2 linked regions of the Robiginitalea biformata HTCC2501 genome follow. The protein of the gene in region 1 interacts with the protein of each later gene in a pairwise test. Links are inferred from orthologs where the notes say so. Each region holds a gene or a part of one and is shown in the gene's direction. Other genes may lie near its edges.

Region 1 (7,890 bases):
ATTCCCACTGTGGCGGAGGTGGTCCAGCTACTGCCGGTGGCCACCGAGATGATGGCGCTGATCACCACGCAGGCCGCCAAAAATATCGTCGGGTTCAGGACCTGCAACCCGTAATAAATCATAGCCGGGATGATGCCGCTGATGAGCCAGGTGCCGGCCAGTGCCCCCACCATGAGCAGAATCAGCAGGGCCCCGGTAGTGGATTTGATGTTTTCGGCCACTTCGGCCAGCATGGATTTGAAGGAAACCTTGTTAAAGAAGCCCACAATCGCGGCCACTGCACCCCCCATCAGGAGGATAAACTGGTTGGAGCCTCCAATGGCCTCATCCCCGAAGACATAAACATTGTATGCCAGCATCCCGATCAGGGCAAATACCGGGATCAGCGCTTCCCATATCCCGAGTTCCCGGTTGTCTACTATGTGTTCGTCCTGTCGGTACTTACCGGATTTTGGTTTGGCCATAAAGTGTGTTAGCTAGACGGTAATATTACGACTTTGCCGGGGCTTCTGCAAGGCCGGGCAAGCGCACATCCGGTTCCGGGTTGCGAGGCTTACTACTGCCCGCGGATGGGTTTCAGGCCCGTTCCCGCACCCCGCAGGCTCTTCGGGTTGAATTATCCCGCCGGCTGCGATTCGGAGGTAACCCCCAGTTGCTGCATACACCGCAGCATGCGCTCGCAGGTGCGTTCGATATTGTTGTCCAGGCCGATGGAGAATCGGATCAGGCCGGAACCCAACCCCATTTCTTGCTGTTCTTCCTCCGGGATTTCCGAAGAAGTAGAAGACCCCGGGGCGCTGAAAAGCGTTTTGTAGAACCCGAGGCTTACGGCCAGGTACCCCAGGTTTTCCCGCTGCATCATCTCCATGAGTGCATCCGCTTTTTCGGCCGATCCCGCATCCACGGTCAGGATGCCGCCAAATCCGAAATCGGGGTTCATCTGGCGCTGCATCAACTGGTGCCCCGGATGGGATTCCAGGCCCGGGTAGACCACCCGGAGCCCGGCTTCCCGGAATTTGCCGGCCAAATAGGCGGCATTGCTGCTGTGTTGCCGGATGCGCAGGTGAAGCGTCCGTAGGTTTTTCAAGATGGACGCGGCCCGCAAACTGTCCAGGGTGCTGCCAAGGAGCATCCCGGCCCCGTCATTCACATCTTTGAGGGCCAGGCAGAAATCCGAATCGGCGCAAACGGCCCCGGCCACCGCGTCGCTGCTCCCGTTGATGAATTTGGTCAGGCTGTGCACCACGATATGGGCGCCCAGGCGGGCCGGGGAGAGGGAGAGGGGGGAGAAGGTGTTATCCACCACCAGGCGGATGCCTCTGTCATTGGCCAGCTTTGCCAGCGTGGGGATATCTGCAACCTCCAGCAGGGGGTTGCTCACGGATTCGCAGTAAATCATGCGGGTTTTGTCGGTGATTGCTGCGGCTACTGCTTCCGGGTCCGTGATGTCCACAAAACTCACTGCAATATCAAAGCGTTTCAGGAAATTCTTCAGGAAGGCATAGGTACCCCCGTAGATGGTCCGGCTGCTGACCAGGTGGTCGCCGCTGCTGCAGAGTTGTAAAATGACTGCCGTGATCGCCCCCATGCCGCTGGCCGTGACGTTGGCGCTTTCGGTCCCCTCGAGGGCGGCCAGGGCTTCGCCCAGGTAAAGGTTGGAGGGGGAGCTGTGCCTGCTGTAGAGGTAACAGCCCTCCGTATTGCCCTCAAAGGTGTCAAACATGGTTTTGGCAGACAGGAAGGTATATGTGGAGGAATCGGAAATGGAGGGGTTCACCCCGCCGAACTCCCCGAAGTATTGCAGGTCCTGGATGGCGTCGGAGGCGTTGTATGGCTTCATTTTGGTGTAATTTTCTGTGAAGGTACCCATACAAAAAGATTATATCAATGTATGATCAATTATTTAGATAAACATACTGTGATATAGCAATATCATAGATATAATTATGTATTTTGATCAAAATAAGACGTTATTATAGAAAAATATACGGATGGAATTCGACCCGACAGACCGCAAACTGCTCCGGCTCCTGCAGGAGAACAGTAAACAGACCACCAAGGCCCTGGCCCTGCAACTCGACCTTTCGCCAACAGCCGTTTACGAACGGGTCAGGCGCCTGGAGAAGCAAGGGGTGATTGACCGGTATGTAGCCCTGCTCAACCCGGGCAGGGCCGGCCGGAAACTCAAGGTGTTCTGCCATATCAAACTCAGCCAGCACATCAAACCCCGCGTTTTGCAGTTTGAGGAAGAAGTCCTGGCCTTGCGGGAGGTGGTGAGTTGTTACCACATCGGCGGGGAATACGATTATATCCTGGAGATTTACGTTGCGGATATGGAGGCCTACCGGGAGTTCATGGTAGGGAAACTCACTGCCATTAACCACATTGGGAGCACCCAGAGTTCGTTTGTGATCCGGGAGGTTAAACACACCACGGAATTGCCACTCTGAATCATCCCTGCAGACTGCCAAAACATTTGTACTTTTGTTCCTGCTTTTACCAGGATCGATAATCCGTAGAAAACCGCAACTATGAAATCATACGACGTAGCCATAATCGGCTCGGGACCCGGCGGGTATGTGGCCGCCATCCGTTGTGCCCAACTGGGCATGAAAACCGCCCTGATTGAAAAATACGACACCCTGGGGGGTACCTGCCTGAATGTCGGGTGTATCCCTTCCAAGGCCCTGCTGGACTCCAGCCATCACTACCACGATGCCATAACGCATTTTGAGAAGCACGGGATCGATATCCCCGGTGACGTAAAGGTGAACCTGAAACAGATGATTGCCCGGAAGCAATCGGTTGTGGAAGAGAACACCAAGGGGATCGAATTCCTGATGGACAAGAACAAGGTAGACGTCTACCACGGCCTGGGAAGTTTTAAGGACGCTACGCATATCGAAATTGCTGGGAAGGAGAAAACGGAAATCGAAGCCAAACACAGCATAATCGCCACCGGTTCCAAGCCTGCCAGCCTGCCCTTCATTGAGCTGGACAAGGAGCGCATCATTACCTCCACCGAGGCGCTGAAACTCCAGGAAGTCCCCAAGCACCTGATTATTATCGGCGGGGGTGTAATCGGCCTGGAACTCGGGCAGGTCTACAACCGGTTGGGTGCCCAGGTGAGCGTTGTGGAATATATGGACCGCATCATCCCCGGGATGGACGGCGCCCTTTCGCGCGAGCTTACCAAAGTACTCAAAAAGCAAAAGGTGAAGTTTTACCTGTCGCACAAAGTAACCGGCGTATCCCGGAAAGGTGAGAAAATCACGGTGGAGGCCGAGGACAAGAAAGGGAAGTCGGTGAGCCTGGAAGGCGATTACTGCCTGGTTTCCGTAGGCCGCAAACCCTATACGGACGGGCTGAACGCCGAGGCGGCGGGGGTTAAACTCAACGACCGCGGCCAGGTGGAGGTAGACGAACACCTCCGTACCTCTGCCGGGAACATCTATGCTATCGGAGACGTGGTGCGCGGCGCAATGCTTGCCCACAAGGCCGAAGAGGAAGGGGTGATGGTCGCCGAGATCCTGGCGGGTCAAAAACCGCATATCGATTACAACCTGATCCCGGGCGTGGTGTATACCTGGCCCGAAGTAGCGGCAGTCGGGAAAACCGAGGAGGAGCTCAAGGAAGCCGGGGTCGCTTATAAAAGCGGGCAATTTCCCATGCGGGCCCTCGGGCGGTCCCGCGCCAGCATGGATACGGACGGGTTCGTAAAAATACTGGCGGATAAGGAAACGGATGAAGTCCTGGGAGTCCATATGATCGGGGCCCGGGTTGCCGACCTGATCGCGGAAGCCGTAGTGGCCATGGAATACCGGGCTTCTGCAGAGGATATCGCGCGGATGAGCCATGCCCACCCAACCTATGCGGAAGCGGTCAAGGAAGCTGCTTTGGCAGCCACGGACAATCGTCCCCTGCACAGCTAGGGGTTCCCTGAATCAAAATGCGGGTGCGGGAAGTAGTGGAAACTGCCTCAGGAACGGCTTTCGGCAAGCCCCAGCAGGCGCATGAGTTTGTCGGCTCCCCGGCGGGCCCACCGGTAGAGGATCCACGCGTATTTTTCCAATCCCTGCCGGGTAATCCGGGCGGTGGATTTAAGCAGGTCGCGGACCCGTTCCTGGTGGGAGTCGTATGTCAGGGCCGCCCAGGTGCAAACCAGCATAAAAGCAAGCGCCCCGGGGATTACTTCCCAGGGGGTTAGGCTGTGGTGCAGGAACCGGTAGAGCCCCAGGCCGGTAAAACTGCCGTAGAGTATGATAAAGTGGATGACGTAGATGCTCAGTGTATTCTGCCCGATGCGCAAAAACACCTCCTTTTTCAACAGGCCCCGCAGGAGCATAAACACGGCAAAAACCAGCAGGACATCCCCGAGCCGGATAAACAAATAGTTGTTGGCAACTACCATTTCCGGCAATTCCCATCCGGTTTGCCGGGCCACCCAGCTGAAAAACGCCGAGGAATACCCAACCAGGGCAACACCGGCCAGGACACTCAGCAAGATGCTTTTTACATACAGGTGCCGGGTATTGGCATACCTCCGAAAGGCGGTGGCCAGAAAGGCCCCGAACGCGGTGTAACCCACCCAGGGAACGATTGTGAACACGGAACCGTTGGCTTTGGTCAGATAGTTCGCAATGGCGGCAGGCCACCCCTCATAAGTCCACGTCTTGTATACCGGTTCAAAAAGGAAGAGCCCCACGGTGACCATCAGGAGCAAAACGGGGAAGGCCCCGGGACGGAATTTCCGGGTAAGCTGATAGATGCCGATGATTAGCAGGAGGGCCACCCCGATGCAGTGCAGCACGTCCACCAGGTAAAAAGACGGGTAAATCTGACCCTGGAGCAACCCAAAGAGGTTGGTGCGCAGAAGGTATCCGATGGCCACCAGTTGCAACCCGCGTCGAATCCCTTTGCGGATCCGAGGATTATCCGGCTGATTCCTGGGGGTTCGGAGCAGCAGGTAGGTAAAGATGAAACCGGAAACGGTGAAGAAAACCGGGGCTGTGATCCCCCTGAAATACAACCAGGTGGCATAGGCCGGATTGGAAGGGTCCCGGAAGAGCGGGTCCAGCAATCCGTCGATGAAATGCCCCTGCAGCATCATCAGGATCGCCCAGGCGCGCATTGCGTCAATAAAGTACAACCGGCTCGGTTTTCCCATATTCGGAATTTATCTATATACTTAATTGCCCACCCGTTTGGATGTTTTCGGCACCAAAATTAGCTAAAATACTCGCACTTAATGGGTAATTGGGGTATTTTCGTCCTCAAACTTGAAGCGATATGGCAAATATCCTGGCAACTGCCGGCAGTAATTCCTCAACATCCATCAATTTTGAGCTGGTGCGCTATACGGTTTCCCTGATCGAAGGGCATCAGGTGGAAACCCGCGACCTTTCCAAAGAAGACTTTCCGATGTACAGCAAAGACCTGGAGGACGCCCATGGGATCCCGCCGGGGATTGAAGGACTCCACAAACGGTTAAGGGAAGCCGACGGCCTGGTCCTTTCCGTTAACGAACACAACGGAAACCCCTCTGCGTTTACCAAAAACCTGCTGGACTGGCTTTCCCGCAAGGACCGGAAGTTCCTCGAGGGACTCCCTATTTTGTTGCTTTCCGCATCCGGGGGCAAGCGCGGGGCGCAATCGTCCCGGGAGGTCGTCGCTAAAATGATCACCCGGTTTGGGGCGGAAGTGGCAGCCCAGTGGTCCCTGCCTTCCTATTACGACAACTTTGACCCGGAGAAAGGCATCACCGATCCGGAACTCCTCGAGGATCACGGCCGGGCATTGGATACCTTTTTAGCGAAACTCTGACAGCATGCGATCCGAAAGGCGCTTCCCCCTGGACGATGCAGACAGCTTCAAGTCCGGGCTGCTAAACTGGGCTGCTACCCTGGGAGATTTTTGCTGGCTGGACAGTAACGGCCACACGGACCCTTTGGGCCGGTTTGACGGATTAATGGGCATTGGAAAGGCTGCGGAGCTGCAATCGTCCGCCCGGGGTGCTTTCGAGGCACTGCGGGCCTTCCGGGAGCAGACCGGCGACTGGGTTTTGGGCTACCTGGGATACGACCTGAAGAATGACCTGGAGGAATTGGAATCCGGAAACCCGGACCGGATGAAGTTTCCGGATCTGATTGTCTTCCAGCCCGAAAAAATTATCGAGATCCGTAGGGGGCAGGCTGTTTTCCGCTATTTGCCCCGGGCGGTTGGCGAGATCGAAAGCGACCGGAAGGCCATTGCCGATACACCCCGGGAGCTGACAGATGCCCCGAATCGCCAGTTGCGGACGCGTATGGGGATTTTTAAGGAAGCCTATTTCCGGGCCGCCGCAAAACTGCTGGCCGCTATCCATCGGGGGGATTTTTACGAAGTGACCTTCTGCCAGGAATTCTTTGTGGAAGAGGCGCATTTGGATGTCGCGGCCACTTACCGGAGGCTCAATGCCATTTCCCGGGCCCCGTTTGCCGCCTGGATGCAATTCGGATCCCGCAGTATTCTCAGTGCCTCCCCGGAGCGCTATTTGTGCAAGCGCGGAGCCACCGTTTGGTCCCAGCCCATGAAGGGGACTGCCCGCAGGGACCCCTCACCGGAAACCGACCGGCAACTGGCGCTTAACCTGCAGGCAGACCCGAAGGAGCGTGCCGAAAACATCATGATCGCCGACCTGGTTCGAAACGACCTGTCCCGCAGCGCCCTCAGGGGAAGCGTCCGGGTAGACGGTTTGTGCGAACTGAGGACCTATGAGCAGGTCCACCAACTCATTTCGACGATTCGGGCCAAAGTGCCCGGGGAGATAGACCCGGTACAATTGCTGCAGGATACCTTTCCCATGGGGAGCATGACCGGGGCCCCGAAAATATCGGCCATGCAACACATCGAAAGCCGGGAGTCCTTTAAAAGGGGGGCTTACAGCGGGGCACTGGGTTATATGACCCCGGATGGGGACTTTGATTTCAATGTCCTGATCCGGAGCCTGTTTTACGATGCAAGTCGCGGCGTGGCCAGTTTCCCGGTAGGTGGCGCCCTGACGGCTGCCGCCACCCCGGAGGCCGAATATGAAGAATGCCTGCTCAAGGCCCGCGCGATGCGGCAAGTCCTTGAAGGCGATTGAAGAACCCCTAAAAACCGCAGAAATGCCGGAATTCAAAAAGATGGGCTATGTCGAGGAATGGGCAGGTGTCCGAACACGCGTTTACCAGTACGAGATAGTGGAACCCCGCGGGTGCGTGGTCCTGGTCCACGGCTTTGGCGAGTATGCCGGGCGGTATGAACCCGGTGTGGTGCCCAACCTGTTGCAAGCCGGCTGGGCGGTCCTGACTTTCGATTTGGTGGGCCATGGGCACTCCGGGGGAAAACGCGGGCACTGCCAGGGGTACGGGCAATTGATCGGGCAGGTGTCGGCAGCATACGAGAAGGCGGGCCAATTGTACCCCGGCCAACCCCGGGTGCTCTACGGCCACAGTTTAGGGGGGAACCTGGTACTCAACGCTGTCCTGCGGGGTGCGGTGTCTCCGTCAGGCGTGGTGGCCAGCAGCCCGTACCTGCGCCTGGCATTCCAGCCCCCTGCCTGGAAGCTGGTTGTTGGGAAAATCCTGCTGCGGCTCGCTCCCAGCGTAACCTTGCCGGCAGGCCTGGACCCTTCGGGGATCTCCTCCCAGCCGGAAGAGGTAGCCGCCTACAAGGAAGATCCGTTGATACACGACCGCGTGAGCCCCAACTATTCCCTGCCGGTAATTGCAGCCGGGGAGTGGGTGCTGGAACACGCGTCCGATTGGAATATTCCCCTGCTGATAGCACATGGGGGCGACGACCCGATTATTGATCCGGAAGGCAGCCGGATTCTGAACCGACGCGTGCCGGGCAGCAAATTACTCGTAC
Region 2 (2,964 bases), 2.3 Mb from region 1 along the record:
AAGACAAATGGAAGTTGCAGAACGGCCTGGTGCTTTTCCTGCCCCACGGCTATGAAGGCCAGGGTGCGGAACACTCTTCGGCCCGGATGGAGCGCTACCTGCAATTGTGCGCCCGGGACAATATGTATGTGGCTGATGTCAGTACCCCGGCCAACCTGTTTCACCTGCTCCGGCGCCAGATGCTGGTCAACTTCCGCAAACCGCTGGTGGTTTTCACCCCGAAGAGCCTGCTCCGGCATGCAAAATGCGTCTCCACGGTAGAGGAACTTGCGGAAGGCCGGTTCCAGGAAGTGATCGACGATGCCGGGGCATCGGTTAAAAAGGTCAAATCCCTGGTATTCTGTACGGGGAAATTTTATTACGACCTGCTCGCAGCCCGGGAGGAACTGGGCAGGGAGGATGTGGCCCTGGTCCGCCTGGAACAATTGTTCCCGCTGCCGGTGGTGCAGATGGAGGAGCTTATCGAGAAATATTCCCATGCGGAAGACCTGGTTTGGGCACAGGAGGAACCCAGGAACATGGGTGCCTGGAGCCACCTGATGATGCACTTCCCGGATGCCTCGCGTTTCCGCGTGGCTTCGCGGCGCTTTTACGCTTCCCCGGCAGCGGGCAGCCCGGCGCGCTCCAAGATGCGGCACCAGCAGGTAATCGATTATGTTTTCGATCCGAAAAAAGACAATATGAGCCGGCCGGTTCCTGCGGATGTGGCAACGGACGAAGAATGACCCGGGCGGCCGCCGGCAAAATACCATTGGGATAGGAAACAGTAAGATTTTGTTTCACACAGCAACTGAAAAAATACAAAAAGAGGAAATCGCATGATTCTAGAAATGAAAGTACCTTCTCCGGGCGAATCCATCACGGAAGTGGAAATTGCCCAATGGCTCGTTTCGGACGGGGACTACGTCGAAAAGGACCAGGCCATTGCCGAGGTGGACTCCGACAAGGCCACCCTGGAGTTGCCCGCCGAGGAAAGCGGGGTGATCACCTTGAAAGCCGAAGAAGGGGATGCCGTGGCCGTTGGCGAAGTCGTTTGCCTGATCGATACGGATGCGGAAAAGCCGGACGCTTCCGGGGGCAAAGACCAGGAAGGCAGCGCCGGAACGGATTCCGTGGGCAAGGGGGATGAAGGCTCTGGCGGAAACGCCGAAAAGGAACTCGACAAGCAAAAAGAACAGGCAGGCCAGGCCGGGGGATCAAAGGCCCCGCAACCCAGGCAGGCCAAGGAAACCTATGCTTCCGGGGTTGCATCGCCTGCAGCGAAGAAGATCCTCGATGAAAAAGGCATCGACCCGGCATCCGTGAAGGGCTCTGGAAAAGACGGCCGCATTACCAAGGACGACGCCGTTAAAGCCGTGCCTTCCATGGGCAGCCCCGGAGGTGGATCCCGCGGGGAGTCCCGGAGCAAACTTTCCATGTTGCGGCGCAAGGTGGCCGAACGCCTGGTATCCGCCAAAAACGAAACAGCCATGCTGACGACCTTCAACGAGGTGGACATGTCTGCGGTATTCGATATCCGTGCGGAACACAAGGAAGCTTTTAAGGAGAAGCACGGGGTGGGACTCGGCTTTATGTCGTTCTTCACCAAAGCCGTGATCCGGGCGCTCCAACAGTTCCCGGCGGTGAATTCCATGATCGACGGCAAGGAAATGATTACCTACGATTACTGCGATATCAGCATCGCCGTGTCCGGACCGAAAGGCTTGATGGTGCCGGTGATCCGCAATGCGGAAAACCTGAGTTTCCGCGGCATCGAAGAAGAGGTCAAGCGATTGGCGCTCCGGGCCCGCGACGGACAGATCACCGTTGACGAAATGACCGGGGGTACCTTTACAATCTCCAACGGCGGCGTCTTCGGTTCGATGCTCTCCACCCCGATCATCAACCCGCCCCAGAGCGGTATCCTGGGGATGCACAACATCGTCGAACGGGCCATCGTCCGCGACGGCGCCATCGCCATCGCGCCGGTAATGTACGTGGCGCTTTCCTACGACCACCGGATTATCGACGGGAAGGAATCTGTCGGATTCCTCGTGGCTATTAAGGAGGCGATCGAGAACCCGGTGGAACACCTCATGGACGGGGACCTGAAAAAAGCGTTGGAGCTCTAGCCGGTACCCCGGCATCGGTATTCTCGGATACCGGAAACAAAAACGGATTAATTATTGCGATGCCCCGGCCCCGGCCGGGGTTTTTATTTGAGATAGAGGTTGCAGGAATCGTAGTCGATGACTGCCTTGCCGCCGTGCAGGATATCCGCCCCGAGGATGCCGTCCACGGGGGGTTCGTCCTGGCTTTCCAGGGCCTGGTTCACATGGCTGAGGTCAAAGAGGACAACCTGCATGTCCGGGCGTTCCCAACCTTCCAGCGCCAGGGTGTTCCCATCGGAAACCAGGGTCTCCATATCTACTGCTCCTGCCCCTGCGGCCCGGATCTCGGAGATTTCGGTAAGCAGGCGGAAGCGCTCCGTCCGGTCGAGCCCCACGCAGGTATTGGAGGCCCCGGTATCCAGGATAAAACGGCCGGTCACCCCGTTCAGGGAACCGGAGAGCGCCAGGTGGTCGGTGCGGGTGCGTTCCAGGGGCATTGCGCTGAAGCCGCGGTCCAGCAGGAACTTTTTAAGGGTGCCCATGAGATTTTTTGATAAAGATAATCCTATTTTTGCGCCGTGACCCTGACAGATACACACGCCCATTTATACGTGGAAGCTTTTGACGAGGACCGGGCCCGGATGATGGCCCGTGCCCGGGCCGAAGGCGTGGAGCGGTTTTTTATCCCCGCCATCGACTCCGCCTATACGGAGCGGATGCGGGATTTGCGGGAAGCTTACCCGGATGAGGTTTTCCTCATGTGCGGTCTGCACCCCACCCACGTGAAGGAGGATTTTGAGGCAGAACTCCGGCATGTCGAACGCGAACTGGACCGCGGGGGCTACGTGGCCGTCGGGGAGATCGGGATTGACCT

Evidence for each region. The genes of interacting proteins can lie anywhere in the genome.
Region 2: the proteins of lpdA (region 1) and odhB interact in binary tests that used the Escherichia coli proteins (3 or more experiments, as listed by UniProt). The link is inferred for Robiginitalea biformata HTCC2501 from one-to-one orthologs.

The regions. Positions count from the first base shown.
Region 1 is NC_013222.1:2,395,712-2,403,601, forward strand. What follows is about bases 1,851-4,731. They hold lpdA (dihydrolipoyl dehydrogenase), read left to right. Parts: upstream 1,851-2,531; coding sequence 2,532-3,932; downstream 3,933-4,731. Other genes in these bases: RB2501_RS10660 (Lrp/AsnC family transcriptional regulator), read left to right, coding at 1,992-2,450; RB2501_RS10670 (acyltransferase family protein), read right to left, coding at 3,980-4,731. Outside these bases: Na+/H+ antiporter NhaC, read right to left, coding at 1-464; RB2501_RS10655 (aminotransferase class I/II-fold pyridoxal phosphate-dependent enzyme), read right to left, coding at 617-1,840; more of RB2501_RS10670, read right to left, coding at 4,732-5,167; RB2501_RS10675 (NADPH-dependent FMN reductase), read left to right, coding at 5,290-5,823; RB2501_RS10680 (anthranilate synthase component I family protein), read left to right, coding at 5,828-7,123; RB2501_RS10685 (alpha/beta hydrolase), read left to right, coding at 7,146-7,890. UniProt on the Escherichia coli protein: Lipoamide dehydrogenase is a component of the glycine cleavage system as well as of the alpha-ketoacid dehydrogenase complexes.
Region 2 is NC_013222.1:147,047-150,010, reverse strand. It holds odhB (2-oxoglutarate dehydrogenase complex dihydrolipoyllysine-residue succinyltransferase), read left to right. Parts: upstream 1-818; coding sequence 819-2,111; downstream 2,112-2,964. Other genes in the region: RB2501_RS00585 (TatD family hydrolase), read left to right, coding at 2,669-2,964; RB2501_RS00590 (retropepsin-like aspartic protease), read right to left, coding at 2,195-2,632; RB2501_RS00600 (2-oxoglutarate dehydrogenase E1 component), read left to right, coding at 1-725. UniProt on the Escherichia coli protein: E2 component of the 2-oxoglutarate dehydrogenase (OGDH) complex which catalyzes the second step in the conversion of 2-oxoglutarate to succinyl-CoA and CO(2).